Regions from separate parts of the Bradyrhizobium sp. 1200_D9_N1_1 genome, predicted to be linked through region 3. Evidence: riboswitches for the same ligand, from Rfam matches in the RefSeq annotation. Region 3 holds a riboswitch; each other region holds the start of a gene.
What was found. Region 3 has a riboswitch for cobalamin ahead of AB5K84_RS22615 (TonB-dependent receptor). Riboswitches for the same ligand answer to the same signal wherever they lie in the genome.
Positions count from the first base shown of each region.

Region 1 (4,170 bases), 1.7 Mb from region 3:
CGGCGCGCCCAGCAAGATCTGGTCGGGATAGAACGGATCGCCCCATATCGCGTAGCGCTTGTCGGCGATGTTGCGCACGCGGAAGGTCAGGCGAGCCTGATCGACCGCGTTGAATACCGTCTTGGGAATGTCGACGAAGGCATAGACGTCGGCGACGGTATACGCCTTCATCGTCACCGTGTTGGCATCGGTATTGTAGCGGTCGCCGACATGACGGCCGGTGATGCCGACTTCAACCGGCCACGGCGTGAAGAAGCGGTACGAGGCGCCAGCATTGGCAACGATGCGCGGCACGTTCGGCGGCGTGTTGCCCGAGAACGATCCGCCGACGAAATTGTAGTCGGCATAGCGCGCATCGACATAAGCGATGTTGCCCCACAGCCGAAGGGGCTCGATCGGCCGCACCGAGGCGGCGAGCTCGACGCCCTTCGACTCCTGCCGTCCCGCAATATTGAGCGCCTGCCCGCCGGCCGCCGCATAGACGTTCTTGCGCAGGATGTCGTAGGCCGAGAACGACCACTCCGCCCGGTTGTCCCAGAACAGGTGCTTGACGCCGGTCTCGTAGGTCCGCGCGGTCGTGAGGTCCAGCGGCTGGGTCGGCAGCAGCAGGAAGATGTTGTTGGCGGAGATATCAGCGCCGGTCGCGTACTGGCTGAAGAAGGTGAGGCCCGGAACGGCCTCCCAGGTGTAGCCGATGCGTCCCGTCACCGGCGCCCAGTCCTTGGTGAACGGAAAGCCCGCGTTCACCAGACCGTTCTCGTCGGTCGAGTTGCGGTCGAGCCCGATATGCTCGACGCGCAGCCCGCCGATCAGCGCGAAGGTCCGCGTCAGCTTCAGCCGGTCCTCGAACGACAGCGCCTCGTTGTCGATGCGCGCGGTCTGCTGCTTGGTCGCGAGCAGTCCGTAATAGCCACGATCGAAATCGACCAGCGGAACATAGTCGTTCGGGAATTTCGCCGCGCCTGGCCTGACGAAGTCGAGATAGCTCGACGACAGCGTCGTGACCAGCCGGTTGTCGAAGCCTGCGATGTTCGTGTCCCAGATCAGGTCGGTGATATTGCCGACAAGGCGCTGGCTGTGCGCGACATAGAAGCGCTCGCGATACACTTGGTTTTTCGTGGAATCGAACGCCTCGATCTCGTTGTTGAACCACGACCGCTCCGCGCCGTAGCCATAGGCCTGACTCTTCAGCGTCAGGTCCGGCGCCAGTTTCAGCTCGAAGCCGCCGCGCAACCAGACCTCTTGCGCTACGTTTCGGTTGTCGAGAACGTTGTAGTTGGTGTTGAAGGTGCGGTCATCGATCGTGACGGCCCCGAGGTCGGTCCTGTTGAAGTAGGTGCCGGAAACAATCCCCGTCGTCGCATGCGAGCCGCTGAAAGCGATCGGCACCAGCGGCGCGCCCCAATAGGCCTTCCCGCGATCCTCGCGGTACTCGATCGCACCCCAGACCTTGAGGCTGTCGGAGATGCGGTAGTTGAGCTGGCCGGACACGTCGAGCGTCTTGGTGTTGGTGTCGTCGACAAAGCCGTTGAGCGAGGAGCGGCTGATGTCGAAGCGGTAGTCGAGGCCCTGAACGTTGGTGCTGCCGCCCGAGCCGTAATGCGCGCGGAACGAGTTCAGGGAGTCGTACGAGAAGTCTGCCTCGTTGCGGATCGCTCCGGTGTGCGGCTGCTTGGTGACGAGGTTGATCGAGCCGCCGGCGGCGCCCTCGCCCGAGATCAGCGAGGCCGGGCCCTTCAGGAATTCGACGGCCTCCAGATTGGCGGTGTCCATGATCCGCGAGGTCATGTTCTGCGGGCCGATCTTGATGCCGTTGTAGAGCGTGTTGATCTGGCTGTTGGTGAAGCCGCGCATCGAGAAGCCCGCCGGCTCCCCCGGCGCGTCGCCGGAGGTGACGCCGACTGCGCCCTGCGCCACCTCGGACACGGTGCGATAGCCCTGCTCGCGCATGGTCTCGGCCGAGATCACCTCGACGGTCGCGGGCGTCTCGCGCACGGTGAGGCCGAGACGCGAGGCGCTCTCAGCCACCGCATTGCTGTTGAGCGGCGTTGGCGCCCCCGCGGCCGGCACGGCGGGCTTGGGCGCCGCCGATGCGACCACTGGCCTGCGTGCTGCTGCGCGGCGCGCACTCTGCGCGTCCCGGGCAGCCGGCTTGGCCGGCTTGCGGGACTGGGCGGGCGACACCTCGACAGGCGGCAGCGGTTCGCGGACCTGCTGCGCCAGCGCGGCGGGCAGGTCGGCGACTGTAAACGACGTGAGAGCAGCAGAGGCGAGCAGGAATCGGCGCGATCGTACAATACGGATGGAAGACACAGCGGGACCTCGGTATGACGTCAGTGGCACGTCACAGCGAACGAGGTCTCACCCTGGGCTTGTCAGCCCTCCGATGAAGCCGAATGTCTGTACTCCCCGACCGACATCTTCGCGTGTGACCACGGCTGACGGCAGGTCTCCTGGCTCGCGGGTCGTCACCACTTCGTCGCCTTCCCGGGACCGAGGACCCAGTGGCTTCTGACGAAGGATTATCCGCTTACAGTTGCGGGGGCAGCCGCGGCATTGGGGAAACATCCCCGCACCGCATTCCCTTTTCATCCCCTCTCGGGGGAACCCGTCGCGAGCATCTAGGATTACGATCGAGACAGAGTCAATGTGGCAGTTGCGGCGTTATTGCCACAGCGACCAACTTCCTTGGAGATAAGCATGGAAGGCGAGACCTTCCTCTGGCTGATACGCCATGCACCCGTCGACGGCGTCGCGGGGACGATTCACGCGCCGGACGCGCCCGCCGATCTCGGCGATCGCGCGCAACTGCAGGCGTTGCGGCAGCGCCTGCCGCGGGACTCTGCGAGCTATGCCAGCCCGTCGCGGCGCACGGTCGAGACGGCGCGCGCGCTGGGGCTCGAACCGGATCTGGTGGGCAACTTCAGCGAACAGGATTTCGGCGACTGGACCGGCCGGCGACATGACGAACTCGCCGCGAGCGGCGGCGAAGCCTATGCGCAATTCTGGGGCGATCCGGCGCACGCGCGGCCACCGGGAGGTGAAAGCTTTGAGGATCAGGTCGCGCGCGTCCGGCATGGGCTGTCACGGATCGGAGCCGGGCCAGCTACGCTCGTCGTGCATTCCGGCACAATCCGCGCCGCACTGTGCATCGCGCTGGATCTTGCGCCGCAATCCGCCTTGCGCTTCGTGATCGATCCGCTGTCGCTGACCAGGATCGACCGGCTCGCGACCGGCTGGCGCGTCGTGTCGGTCAATCAGCGCGTGGTGTGAGCCGGATCAGGCCGGGCGATCCGGCACATTGGCCTGCGCGAACGTCGCCATGCCGTTGTGAAGCGCACAGGCCGATCGCACCAGCGGCAGCGCGATGGCGGCGCCCGATCCCTCGCCGAGCCTGAGATCGAGGCTGATCAGCGGCTGCACGTTCAGTGCGCGAAGCACCAGCCGATGCCCCTGCTCCGCCGATTGATGCGAGGGCAGCAGGAAAGGCTGGCACGACGGATTGAGGCGCACGGCCGCCAGCGCCGCGACCGACACGATGAAGCCGTCGATCAATACGGGAATGCGGCGCTGCGCGGCCGCAATGATGGCCCCGCAGATGGCCGCGATCTCGAGGCCGCCGACGGCGCACAGGATTTTTTCGGGCGATGCAGCCGCAACGCCATGACGCACAATCGCGGCATCGATCACGCGCGCCTTGTGCGCACGGCCGGCGGCATCGACGCCGGTGCCGCTGCCCGCGATTTCCTCGGCGCTCACGCCGAGCAGACTCGCCGCGATCGCCGCCGAGGTCGTGGTGTTGCCGATGCCCATCTCGCCGAAGATCAGAAGATCGGGCTGGCTGGCTGCCGCGCGCGCAACCGCACGCTCGCCGGCCTCGAAGGCGAAGGCCAGCTCTGCAAGCGTGAGCGCAGCCTCGACGCTGAAATCGCGCGTGCCATGGCGCGGCCTGTCGGTGACGATGCCTATCATCTCGTCTTGCGACAGCGTGCCGGCGTCAACGACTTCCAGGTGCGAACCCAACTCGCGCGCCAGCACCGAGATCGCGGCGCCGCCCGAAGCAAAATTTGCCATCATCGCGATGGTCACGGCTTGCGGATAGGCCGACACGCCTTGCGCAACGATGCCGTGGTCGCCCGCGAAGATGATGATCGGCACGCGTGCCGCGCG
Region 1 is NZ_CP197226.1:6,370,067-6,374,236, forward strand. Features, by position in the region: gene AB5K84_RS30705 (TonB-dependent receptor) at 1-2,313, opposite strand, end outside; cobalamin riboswitch at 2,427-2,628, opposite strand; gene AB5K84_RS30710 (histidine phosphatase family protein) at 2,701-3,273, shown strand; gene cobT (nicotinate-nucleotide--dimethylbenzimidazole phosphoribosyltransferase) at 3,280-4,170, opposite strand, start outside.
Region 1: it holds a riboswitch for cobalamin, as region 3 does, so the genes downstream of both, AB5K84_RS30705 (TonB-dependent receptor) here and AB5K84_RS22615 (TonB-dependent receptor) in region 3, are expected to answer to the same signal.

Region 2 (4,170 bases), 1.7 Mb from region 3:
ATCGAACGGTGTCGTGCCGTCGTCGCCGATCGCGGAGAACGCGGTCGCATTGACGATCGCGGCCGGAGGATTTTCCACGAGCTGGAGCCGCAGCCAGTCCGCGACGCCCGCGGCCTTCAGCGAGGTGACGAACACGCCATAGGCGTCAAATCCCTTCTCGCGCAGCGTGGCAATCAGCGCATCGACCGGGCCGGTGTCCGCGGCGGTCAGGTACGACCGATAAAACGTCACCAGCGCGCGAGGCTTGCCCTCGCCGGCGGTCGGCACGGCGATGACACCGCGCGCGGGCTCGTAAAAGCCCATCTCGGGCACGGTCGTCTCGCCGACGACCGGACCGGCATAGAGTCCCGAGGCCAGCGCAAGTTGCGCAATCGCGGCCTGCGCTGCGACCGGACCGCCGGTGTCGCAGAGCACCTTGAGCCGGCGCAGCGTCGAGACAGGCAGCGTTGAGTATGCATCGAGCCGCGTGTCGTCGCGGCCGTCGGCCGGCAGCACGGCGAGCACGATACCGCGCGCCTGCGCGAGTTGCTGGAGAGCCGCGAGACCGTAGGGCCAATAGGACTCGCCGCCGATCAGGCGGACCAGAATGCCGCGTGCCTGGGCCAGCGTGCGCTCGATGTAGGTGTCGATCGAAAGCGGATGACGCAGTTCGGCGAGATTGGCGAGCCGCAGCGACGGCAGGCTGTCGCGGCCACGCCGCCAGCCGGCCGCGAACGCGGCAAGATCGGAATCCGAATACGAGAGCACCACGAGATCGGCCGGGTCCTGGCCGATGTCCCTTGGCGTCGCGGTCTCCTCGAGACCGCGGCTCTCGCGGAAGACGACGTGCATCAGATGCCAGATCCTGAAAGACCAAGTCCCGCTCTTATCGCGGCCTCGTCGATATCGCCGTGCTCGCCGATCACGACGAGCTTTGACTGCCGCGCGAGCGCGCCCCAGGGCTTGTCGAACTGGTGACGCACGCGCTCGCCGACGGCCTGGAGCAGCAGGCGCATCGGCTTGCCCGCGACCGCGATGTAACCCTTGGCACGCAGCACGTTCTGCTCGCGCGCCAGGCGCTGAACCGAGGCGACCAGCGCATCGACGTCGCCGACTTCCGGAAGATCGATCACGACGGACGCAAAATCGTCGTGCTCATGCTCCTCCTCGCCGTCGTGATGCGACGGGCGCGCGGCAAGATCATTCTCGGCGGCGGCACCGAGACCGAGGATGACGCGCGCATCGATCGCGCCGTCGGTAACGGCAAGCATCGGCACGCGGCGCGGCATCTCGGCGGTGATGGCAGCCTTGGCCGCTTCGAGTCCCGCCGGGCCGGCAAGATCGGCCTTGGTCAGCAGCACGATGTCGGCGCAGGCGATCTGGTCCTCGAACACTTCCGACAGCGGCGTCTCGTGATCGAGATTTTCGTCCGCCGCCCGCTGCGCTTCCACTGCGGCCGGGTCCGGCGCGAAACGGCCGGCGGCGACGGCCTCGGCATCGGCCAGCGCGATCACACCGTCAACGGTGATGCGCGAACGGATCTCCGGCCAGTCGAACGCCCTAAGCAAGGGCTTGGGCAGCGCCAGGCCCGAGGTCTCGATCAGGATGTGATCGGGCCTCACCGGCCGCGCCAGCAACAGCTCCATGGTCGGGATGAAATCGTCGGCAACGGTGCAGCAGATGCAGCCATTGGCGAGCTCGACGATGTTTTCCTCCGGGCAATTGGCATCGGCGCAGGACTTCAGGATCTGGCCGTCGACGCCCTCGCTGCCGAACTCGTTGACGAGCACCGCGAGCTTCTTGCCGTTGGGGTTGGCGAGCAAATGCTGGATCAGCGTCGTCTTGCCGGAGCCGAGAAAGCCGGTGACCACCGTGACCGGGACTTTTGCGAGCGAGTTCATTCGGCGGCCTCCGGCACGACGGCAATGGGGGGAATGCGCGCAAGCGACTGCTTGCGGAAGATCTCGGGACGGCTGCGCCAGGGCACAAGGCCGTCGGGCGCGGCCGCATAGGCGGCGGCGCCTGCGATCACGTCGCGCGCGTTGGCGTCCGACAGGCGGCCATAGACATAGGACCAGCGGCCGGGCGCACTGAGCGCCACCGAGCAGCCCTGGCTGCATGCCGACAGGCATTCGACCGGAACCACAGTGACACCATCGGGCACGCCGGCGTCGACAATCGCACCGTGAAGGCGCTTGCCCGGCGTGACTTCGCCCTCGCCAAGCGTCTCGCCGGCACGGCAGGTAATGCAGACGTGAAGTGTGACGCTCATCGCCTCTTCCAGAATAAACAGCGGGAGGCGAAGAGGCCCACGAACCGGTCTTGCGAGGGTCCGTTTCCCCGTCGCGGAACACCCCGTCCGCCGGTCCAAAATCGTCCGCGCTGGCAGGTCTCCCGGCTTGCGGAGCAGGGTTTTGCCCTTCGATCCCCGCCTTCCCGATCCCGTCAGGGATCAGTGGCCTCGGGCATCTCTCCGGTCACGGTCGCGGGGGCGGCTGCATTTTGGACCCAAATCTTGCCGATTCGGACCCTATCGCATTCCCTCTTCGCCTGTCATAGGACAGGAACCAACGCCGGGCCACCATTTGCCCCTGGCCGCCTCTTGTCAAGCCGAAGGACCCCGTCCGATGACGCCTGAACCGGATACCCAAACGGCCGAGGAAACCGATGCCCGCCACGCCGCGAAAATGGCGAAGAAGAAGGCCGCCCGCGACAAGATCATGGCGACCAAGAGCGGCGAGAAGGGCCTCATCATCGTCCATACCGGCGCCGGCAAGGGCAAGTCCTCCTCCGCCTTCGGCATGATCGTGCGCTGCGTCGCCCATGGCTACCCCTGCGCGGTCGTGCAGTTCATCAAGGGCGCCTGGGATACAGGCGAGCGGCGCCTCCTCACCGGCCATTTCGGCGATCTCTGCCAGTTCCACGCGATGGGCGAAGGTTTCACCTGGGAGACGCAGGACCGCGCCCGCGACATCGCCGCTGCGCGCGCCGGCTGGGAGAAGGCCAAGGAGCTGATTCTCGATCCCAGCTTGCGCATGGTCGTGCTCGACGAGATCAACATCGCGCTGCGCTACGACTACCTCGATATCGCTGAGGTCGTCGAGTTCCTGACGACGCAAAAGCCTGCGATGACACATGTCGTGCTCACCGGGCGCAATGCCAAGGACGAGCTGATCGAGATCGCCGACCTCGTCACCGAGATGACGCTGGTGAAACATCCGTTCCGCTCCGGCATCAAGGCGCAAGCCGGCGTCGAGTTCTGAAGACACACGCGATGGCGCGCGCATTGATGATCCAGGGGGCCGGCTCGGACGTGGGCAAGTCGCTCATCGTCGCCGGCCTTGCGCGCGCCTTCACGCGGCGTGGGCTGCGCGTGCTTCCCTTCAAGCCGCAGAACATGTCGAACAATGCCGCCGTGACCGTCGACGGCGGCGAGATCGGCCGCGCCCAAGCACTGCAAGCCCTCGCCGCCGGCGTCGAGCCGCACACCGACATGAACCCGGTGCTCCTGAAGCCCGAGACCGATGTCGGCGCGCAGGTCGTTGTCCACGGCAAACGCATCGCGACCGCGCGGGCGCGCGAATACGCGGCGATGAAACCGTCATTGATGGGCGCGGTGCTGGAGAGCTTTGAGCGGCTGAAGGCGCGCGCCGATCTCGTGCTGGTCGAAGGCGCCGGCAGCCCCGCCGAGGTCAATTTGCGCAAGGCCGACATCGCCAACATGGGTTTTGCGCGCAAGGCCGACGTGCCCGTGGTGCTGATCGGCGATATCGACCGCGGCGGCGTCATCGCCCAGCTCGTCGGCATCAAGACTGTGATCGACCCCGACGATGCTGCGATGATCCAGGGTTTTGTCATCAACAAATTTCGCGGCGATCCCACACTGTTCGATGACGGCTACAAGCTGATCGAAGCAAAGACCGCCTGGCGCGGTTTTGGCGTGCTGCCCTGGTTTGCGCGCGCCGGCGAGTTGCCCGCCGAGGACGCGCTGGGCCTGAGTGACGCGCGAAAGCCGGGCCAATGCAAGATCGCTTGCCTCGCGCTGTCGCGGATCGCCAATTTCGACGATCTCGATCCGCTCAAGCTCGAGGCGGCCGTCGATCTCGTCATGGTGCGGCCGGGTGAAGCGATCCCCGGCGATGTGCGTCTCGTCATCATCCCCGGCTCCAAATCCACCCGCGGCGACCTCGC
Region 2 is NZ_CP197226.1:6,386,941-6,391,110, forward strand. Features, by position in the region: gene cobN (cobaltochelatase subunit CobN) at 1-831, opposite strand, end outside; gene cobW (cobalamin biosynthesis protein CobW) at 831-1,880, opposite strand; gene AB5K84_RS30790 (DUF1636 family protein) at 1,877-2,251, opposite strand; cobalamin riboswitch at 2,347-2,566, opposite strand; gene cobO (cob(I)yrinic acid a,c-diamide adenosyltransferase) at 2,607-3,242, shown strand; gene AB5K84_RS30800 (cobyric acid synthase) at 3,254-4,170, shown strand, end outside.
Region 2: it holds a riboswitch for cobalamin, as region 3 does, so the genes downstream of both, AB5K84_RS30790 (DUF1636 family protein) here and AB5K84_RS22615 (TonB-dependent receptor) in region 3, are expected to answer to the same signal.

Region 3 (4,170 bases):
CGAATGCGATCGCCAGCATCAGGGGCGTGCGGCCATGCGCCAGCGCACGGAGCGCGGCGGACGAGGCCGCGGTCGCGACGAGTGCAGCAGCGCCAATGACAAAGCCCCAGGCGATCGTGCTCCCGGCAACGGGATAGTGCAGCACGCCGAAGCCGATGCTCTGGTTCACGAGCCACGCGCCGCTGACGACGAGCAGTGCCGGCCGCAGCGGCAACATCGCGGCCGCGACGACCGCGAAGGCCGCAAAGGGCGTTGCGCAGGCGAGCGCAAGACTTGCGAGCGCGCATGACACCGCCAGCAGCGCAAAGCAGAACATCGGTGCAAGGCGCGGCGCGACCGGATGGAGCCGGAAACGGTCGGCGTGAGGCGGCAGGATGCTGAGAGCCATGAGTAATCTCCTTCTTTTCGAATTCTAGTCCATTCGGGAGCCTATGACAGCCCCCGTCGCGATCAGAGCCTTGATCAGAATTTGGCGCCGGCCTTGAGCAGATAGGTGCGGCCCGGCAGCGGATAGGCACTGAAGCGGCCGTCCGTGAAGGTGCTTGCGATCGCATAGTCGTAGTAGAGCGCGTTCAGCACGTTGTTGACGCTCAAAGACCAGAAGTAGCGCTCGTACTGACCGCTGAGCTTGAGATCGATCGTGCCATTGGCTGGGATCGGCCGCTGTGTTCCCGCCTGGTCATTGTCCATGCGCCGCTCGCTCCAGAAGCGCGCGGTGGCGTCGAGCACCACATAGTTCTGCCAGATGTTCCAAGTGACGCCTGCACTCGCGGTGTAGCGCGACACCAGCGGCACGTCGTTGCCGGCCCAGACGCCCTCGCGAAACACGGCCCTTGTATAGGCCATGCCGGAGCGCAGGAGCAGAGAGTCGTTGACGCGATAGGACAGACTGGTCTCCGAGCCGTAACGGCGGGTCGGATCGAGGTTGGTGTTGTAGAACAGGATCGGACTGAAGTGGATCTCGTTGGCGAGGTCCATCAGATAGAGGCTGCTCTGCAATTGCAGCCCGCCTCCCTTGATGCGCAGCCCGCCCTCGACATCCTGCGAGGTCTGGGTCTTGAGCCGGAAGGTCTGCGGCAGCGGATTGAAGAAGGGGTCGAATGAAGGGCCCGACGACACACGCTCATCGACATCCGGCGTGCGGAATGCGCGCGCAGCGCGGCCGAACAGCGAGACGATGTCATTGAGGCGATGCTCGCCCCCGAGGTGCAGCGCGTATTGGGTCTCGTCGCTCCTGAGCGGGAGCGCGCCGATGTCGGTGTTGAACGGAGCGGCGACGTCAAAATGATCGCGCGCCGAGAGACTGACGCTCTGCACCCGCACGCCATAGGAGACGTCCGTCGTCGGCGCCACACCCAATGTGTGCTGAAAATAGCCCGCAACCGTCTGCTGCCTGAGATCGTAATTGTGCCAGGGCGCAAGCCCCTGGCCGGCGCCGCGGTTCTGCTGAAAGCTCGCATCGTAATAATCGAGGCCGGTCAGCAGTTGCGACGGCATCCCCAGCAGCAAGCCCTTCACGCTGAGCCGCGGCGTGATCGACCATGTCGTCAGATCGGCATCGACATAGGTGGACGTGAACAACGCGGGAACCGGCGCTGGGCCGGAGAAGAACGCGCTCTGCTGCTTCTTGTCGCGCACACCGCCGTCCACGATGAGATCGATGCCGTTGGCCAGGGTCTTCGTGAAGCCGGCCGTCGCGCTGAAGCCCTGCTGGTTGGCGTAGTTGAAGGGTGTGCTGGTGCCCCGTCGGTTGGTCGCGAGCTCGTCGACGCCGATGGACGGATCGACGGTGCGGCCGCCCGGCAATCGCAGCTCCTGATTGTCGCCGGTAACGGTGACGAAAGCAGTCAGGTCTGATGTCGTGTAGTTCAGGTTGCCGACGCCATTCTCCTGGACAAGGCGATTGTTGTCGCGGTAGCCGTCTGTCTTGACGGCATTGCCGTAGAACGAGGTCGACCACGGACCGGAATTGAGCGACGTCGAGACATTGCCAAGCCTGGTGTCGAACGAGCCGAAGCCGGCCTCGATGCGCGCGGCAACGGGCGGCCCGCCGACGCCGTTCCTGGTGATGATGTTGATCACGCCGCCGACCGCATTGTCCCCATAGAGCACCGCGCCGGCATTGCCGCGCGTGATCTCGATACGCTCAATGGAATTGAGCGGGACAGTGGAGAGGTCCACCTGCGCGATGTCGATGTCGTTCAGCCGCCGCCCGTTGATCAGCACCAGCGAATTGGCAGTGGCAAACGCGCCGAAGCCGCGCAGGTCGACGCTGGTCTTCGCGCCGATCTGGCCGCCATAGAGCGTCGTGATCTGGGCACCCGGGACTTGCGTCGCGATGATCTCGGCAAGCGTCTGCGAGGGCGCATGTGCGATATCCGCGGCCGTGATGACGGTCGCGGCGGCCCCGACGATGCCTCCGTTGCCGGCGACCGCCTCGCCGCCGGAGCCGGACGAGCCGGCGCCATTGCCTGCCGGCGCTCCGCTCGGGGCTCGCAGCCTCGCCGTGTCGCCATCGCCGATCGCCCTGGCGCGTGTGCGGTTCTGATCGTCGGGCCTGGTCACTTCGACCGGCGGCAGCTGCTCGGCGGCGGCTTGCTGCGCGAAAGCTGTGGGGAGATCGATCGCATGGAGGAAAACGGCAGCAACGATGCCGGCGCGAAGGCGCCTGGCGGCAGAGACAATACGGGACACAGTTGTAACCTCGGCATGACGTCAGTGGCACGTCACAGCGAACGAGGCTTTACGGCGGAGCAATCGATTGCTCCGGTGAAGCTAATGCCTGTACTCCCCGACCGACATCTTCGCGTGTGACCACGGCTGACGGCAGGTCTCCTGGCTCGCGGGTCGTTACCTTACGTCGCCTTCCCAGGACCGAGATTCCCAGTGGCATATGACGAAAGATTCACCGCTTACAGTTGCGGGGGCAGCCGTGGCGTTGGGACAATCCCGGCATTGGGACAATCTCGCACCACGTTCCCTTTTGATCTCCGTGCGGAGAACCGTCACCGATCAATCTACGAGGCGGCCGTACGGAGAGTCAATCGACCGGTTGAACGATGAGCTGCAAACGCGAGGCAAACACAATCAGTCAGGCTTCCGCACCGCGCGCGTCGTGACCACCGCCCGCTCACCGGCATCGACAAGCTGGCCGATGCCGGTTCGGCCCGCGAGCGCGCAGCGGACGATGTTCTCGGCGACCGACCTGCGGAACCCATGATCCTCGCCCCTGGGCCGATTGCGGCAAATCCGATCCAGCGCCAGCTTCATGTTGATCCGTGTACGGGTGTCGAAATGCGCGCTGATCATTCGCCCGGCCTCGATACGTGATGTTGGGGCGGAAACGTCCGACGATCGCCCGGGTTCCGAAACGGGATCGCGCAATAGAGCGGCCGGCTACGCCCGCCCTCTCTGGCGCTGTGCCTGAGCCCAGGCCACCGTGACGTCGCGCGGCGGGATGTCGATGCGCCGGATCGGCGTCAATCCGCCCGAGGCGGAGATGATCGCGGTCTCCTCGCGGCGACAGCGCGGACACACGAAGCGGACCTCGCTCGGGGACGTCGACCAGCTCGAGCGTTTGACGTTGGCCGCCATCGGCCACGCGTCGCACTGCGAGCACGACACCAGAAACCGGCCGGGATCGAGCATACCCATTCCATGCGACTCCGCGTCCTGCCTGCTCCTACCAATGATTATGTCAGGTGAATCGTTCCGGTGCCCCGACACCGTCAACCCCTCAATGCCCAAGGGGCCGGCGATCCCGGCCCTCAAGCTTCTGCAAACCGCTGGCCGCTCAGTGCGCGCCCTTGAGCGTGCAGGACGTGGTGCAGGTGACCGTGTTGCCATGGTCGCACGCCTTGCAGGCGGCCACGCATTGGTTCATGTCGCGGGGGTTGTAGGAGCTGTAGTTCCGCACCGGGCAGGCTGCGGTCGAGCCGGTGATGTCCTGCTCCTGATTGCAGGCCGCCGCCATGAGCGCGAGAATGAGGACCGCAAGCAGACGCATGGGATTGTACACGCTGCATTGCAGCGAGTCCCGGCATTCCCACTGCGAGCCATCGCGAATCGCGACGCTCGCTCCCATCAAAGTCAAAGGATGCGTGCCAAATGTTAAGAACGGATTGCAGCCGCCTTCAGGCCGCAGCGCTGGTCGCGACCGCAGCCCGCGTC
Region 3 is NZ_CP197226.1:4,696,073-4,700,242, reverse strand. Features, by position in the region: gene AB5K84_RS22620 (hypothetical protein) at 1-388, opposite strand, end outside; gene AB5K84_RS22615 (TonB-dependent receptor) at 463-2,694, opposite strand; cobalamin riboswitch at 2,809-3,022, opposite strand; gene AB5K84_RS22610 (hypothetical protein) at 3,088-3,309, opposite strand; gene AB5K84_RS22605 (hypothetical protein) at 3,397-3,654, opposite strand; gene AB5K84_RS22600 (hypothetical protein) at 3,794-4,006, opposite strand; gene AB5K84_RS22595 (hypothetical protein) at 4,134-4,170, opposite strand, start outside.

Region 4 (4,170 bases), 3.8 Mb from region 3:
AGAAGAATCAGATATCAGATCTGCGAACGCAAACATTCGTGCAAGCACTGTCTGGACAATTGTGCTCGGCTTTGCCGCGGATCCGTTGATGCGTTGGAGCTGGCCTGACCCAAGGCAATACCTTAGAAGCATGCCTCAGTTCATTGACGCCTGTGGGGGCCGAGCATTTGCACATGGCACAGCCTACGTCGCGGGAGAGATTCGTGGCGCGGCCCTGTGGCTGCCTCCCAACGTGCAGCAAGATGAGGAGGCATTGGATGCAATCATGGCGCTATCCCTGCGCCCGGAGATTACCGAGGATATGGCACACTTGCGGCGGAGAATGGCCGAACATCGTCCCCACGAGCCACATTGGTATCTGCCACTCATTGCCGTCGATCCGAACTGGGTCGGAAAAGGGCTTGGCACGTTGCTGATGAACTACGCCCTTCAACGATGCGATGAGGACGGCATTGTTGCCTACCTCGAAAGTTCGAACCCTGAAAACATTCCCTTTTACCAACGTCACGGCTTCAAGGTCGTTGGTGAGATACAACACGGTTCTTCGCCGCCGCTCACGCCAATGTTGCGAACGGCTTCATTCCGACCCAGCAAGGCCGCGCCGCCGGATCGGCTCGTCACCCAGACTCAAGCATAGCTCCGCCTCATCCCGTTAGGATTGATTGCCAATAACCTGACATGACCGCGTTCGGTCAGGACGGCTTATGTTCGCGGCCAGACAACTGAGCACGTGAGGCGGCTCGCCGGGCCTGCGAAAAGCATACCAATCGTCTCTTCGGCAAAGTTGGCACGTCTGATGTGAGAGCTGGCGGGGTCAAATCCACTAAGCTGGGATATTGCCACGGGCGGCTGCATCGATTTGCGGTCGGGCTCCAGACAATTTTTGATCTAAGGCCACAGAAAGCGATGAATGGCGAGACGCGTATGGCTACCGAAACCCGATCCGGCCCAACTCAATTCGCGGACCGCGAACCGATCGATGCCAACATTCAGGATGTCCAGGGTTGCTGTTCCCCTGTTGGAGAATTTGCGACGCCACTTCCAAAGGTTTGAGCACATCTTGGCCGATCGCAGGCGCTGGGTCGTCGAGCGCACCTTTGCGTGGCTCGGCAGATGTGGGCATCTCTGCAAAGACTTCGAAGGTTCCGCCGCTACCGAGCTCGCCTGGCCGCTCGTCGCCCATCTGAGGCTCCTAACTCGCCGATTGGCCAGGCCTTGAGACATCTATGTTTTTTGAGTGAGGCTCTCAGGACAGGCGCTCGGCGAATTTCGAACCTCGACCTCGGGGCTGCTCCAACTGGTTAACTTGACTGTGCCGTCTTGACGAGTCTGGGCAAAGGCTTCTATATGTGGTGTCGTAGTGGTTTTAAATTCGCATATATGGTGGCACGGTGTTAGGGGGGAACCCATTGTGTCGGCAGCGGCTATTCCGAGGCATTAGCGCGACAGCGCTGGGAAGGCCGACAGCCGCAGCGACCCGCGAGCCAGGAAACCTACCGCGACAGAACCCATGTCCTCGGGCGGGGTGCCCGGTGGGTCGCTTGCAGCCGGGGACATTTGCCCGGTCCCCTCGCAAGTCGTCCGCACGGTCCCAGCCCCCAAATATCACGGGGTTGCCGATGTCGGCGTCTTACGATTTCGATCAGTATGGTCATCTCATTGAGCTGCCGAGTGTGCGGCAGCCCTCAGCGCAGGCAAAGCCTACCACACCTGAACTGTGTCTTGTGCAGCCCCCAGCATTGCCGGCTCCCCTGCCGAGGCCCCCCGCGCGATCGCCAACTCCGTCTGACCTTTCGCTCGATCGGTCGCGCGACGACCTGCTGACCTCGTTTGGTAGGCTGACGCTGACCGACCGCTATCTGCTCGCCGGCGAAGGCCTCCAGGACATGTTCGCCCGAGTGTCTTGCGCCTTCGCGGACAATGTTGCGCATGCCCAACGTCTATATGATGCGATGTCTCGGCTGTGGTTCATGCCGGCCACACCGGTGCTCTCCAACGGCGGCACGACGCGCGGCCTTCCGATCTCGTGCTTCCTTAACTCAGTGTCGGACTCGCTCGAAGGCATCGTCGGCACCTGGAACGAGAACGTCTGGCTTGCTTCCAATGGCGGCGGCATCGGCACCTACTGGGGTAATGTTCGCTCAATCGGCGAGAAGGCGAGGGGCGGCGTCACCTCGGGCATCATCCCGTTCATCCACGTCACGGACGGCCTCACGCTGGCGATCAGCCAGGGCTCGTTGCGGCGCGGCTCGGCGGCGGTCTATCTCGATATCCACCATCCCGAGATCGAGGAGTTCCTCGAGATCCGCAAGGCGTCTGGTGACTTCAACCGCAAGAGCCTCAACCTACATCACGGCATCAACGTCACCGACGAGTTCATGTGTGCCGTGGGCGCCGGCACCGCATTCGCTCTGCGCAGCCCGAAGACTAACGAGGTCGTCCGCGAGATCGACGCCCGCCAGCTGTGGCAACGCATCCTTGAGAACCGGCTGCAGACCGGCGAGCCTTATCTCTTGTTCATCGACACCGTGAACCGTGCGCTCCCCAAGCACCAGCGCGAGCTCGGCCTCGAGGTCTCGACCTCCAACCTGTGCAGCGAGATTACCCTGTCGACCGGCATCGATCATCGCGGCGAGGAGCGCACCGCGGTTTGCTGCCTGTCGTCGCTCAACCTCGAGACCTGGGACCAGTGGAATGAGGAGCCCGGCTTCATAGAGGACGTCATGCGCTTCCTAGACAACGTGCTCACGCACTTCATCACGGTGGCGCCGGACGGAATGAAGCGTGCCCGCTACGCCGCCCTGCGCGAGCGCTCCGTTGGCCTCGGCGTCATGGGCTTCCACTCGTTTCTCCAGGCCAAGGGCATTCCAATGGAGGGTACCTTGGCCAAGTCATTCAATCTGAACATGTTCCGAAAACTCCGTCGCGAAGCCGACGCCGCATCCGTGGCGCTCGCTCGCGAGCGTGGCCCGTGCCCGGATGCCCTGGAACGCGGCGTGATGGCGCGCTTCAGCCACAAGATCGCAATCGCGCCGACCGCCTCGATCAGCATCATCTGCGGGGGCACCAGCGCCTGCACTGAGCCGATCCCGGCCAACATCTACACCCACAAGACGCTATCCGGCGCCATCTCGGTGCGCAATCCGCACCTCGCTAAGGTGCTGGCCGCGAAAGGCGCCGACACCTCGGCGACCTGGGAGTCGATCATCGCGCACGACGGATCGGTCGCCCATCTCGACGTCCTGTCGGAGCACGAGAAAGCGATCTTTCGCACCGCCTTCGAGATCGACCAGCGCTGGATCGTCGAGCTTGCCGCCGACCGCGCCGCGTTGATTTGCCAGAGCCAGTCGATCAACCTCTATCTGCCGGCCGACGTCGATAAGTGGGACCTCCACATGCTGCACTGGACGGCGTGGAAGCGTGGGGTGAAGAGCCTCTACTACTGTCGATCAAAGTCGATCTCGCGCGCGGCGTTCGCCGGCAAGATTGCCGGGGATGCAACGCCGACGCAGCAGCCGGCGCGGCAGCGCACCGACTATGAGGAGTGCCTCGCATGTCAGTGATCGATCTATCGCGCGCCGATCCGCGCACGTTGATCGGCAAGGGACGCGTCGGCCTCCTTGACTCGACCGGCAGCTACGACGTCGATCGCTATGCCTGGGCTTACGAGTTCTGGAAGCGCCAGCAGCAGACCCACTGGATGGGCGAGGAGGTGCCGCTCGGCGCCGACCTCAACGACTGGGCTTCGGGCCGCGTCACCGACAGCGAGCGCGCGCTGCTCACCCAGATCTTCCGTTTCTTCACTCAGTCGGACATCGAGGTCGGCGACAACTATTTCAAGCGGTACATTCCGATCTTCCAGCCACTCACCGTCCAGATGATGATGGCCGCTTTCACTAACATGGAGACGGTTCATATCGACGCCTATGCCCTGCTACTCAAGACGCTCGGTATGCCTAAGACCGAGTTCGAGGCATTCCGCGGCTATGCGCAGATGCGCGCCAAGGCGGACTACATGCACGAGTTCGGCGTCGACAGCGTGGCGGATGTCGCCCGTACCCTGGCGATGTTCGGCGCCTTCACCGAAGGCATGGCCTTGTTCGCCAGCTTCGCCATGCTGCTCAACTTCCCACGCCACAACAAAATGAACGGCATGGGACAGATCGTAAG
Region 4 is NZ_CP197226.1:905,573-909,742, forward strand. Features, by position in the region: gene AB5K84_RS04350 (GNAT family N-acetyltransferase) at 1-637, shown strand, start outside; partial or broken gene AB5K84_RS04355 (transposase) at 1,073-1,219, shown strand; cobalamin riboswitch at 1,345-1,515, shown strand; gene AB5K84_RS04360 (ribonucleoside-diphosphate reductase subunit alpha) at 1,620-3,563, shown strand; gene AB5K84_RS04365 (ribonucleotide-diphosphate reductase subunit beta) at 3,554-4,170, shown strand, end outside.
Region 4: it holds a riboswitch for cobalamin, as region 3 does, so the genes downstream of both, AB5K84_RS04360 (ribonucleoside-diphosphate reductase subunit alpha) here and AB5K84_RS22615 (TonB-dependent receptor) in region 3, are expected to answer to the same signal.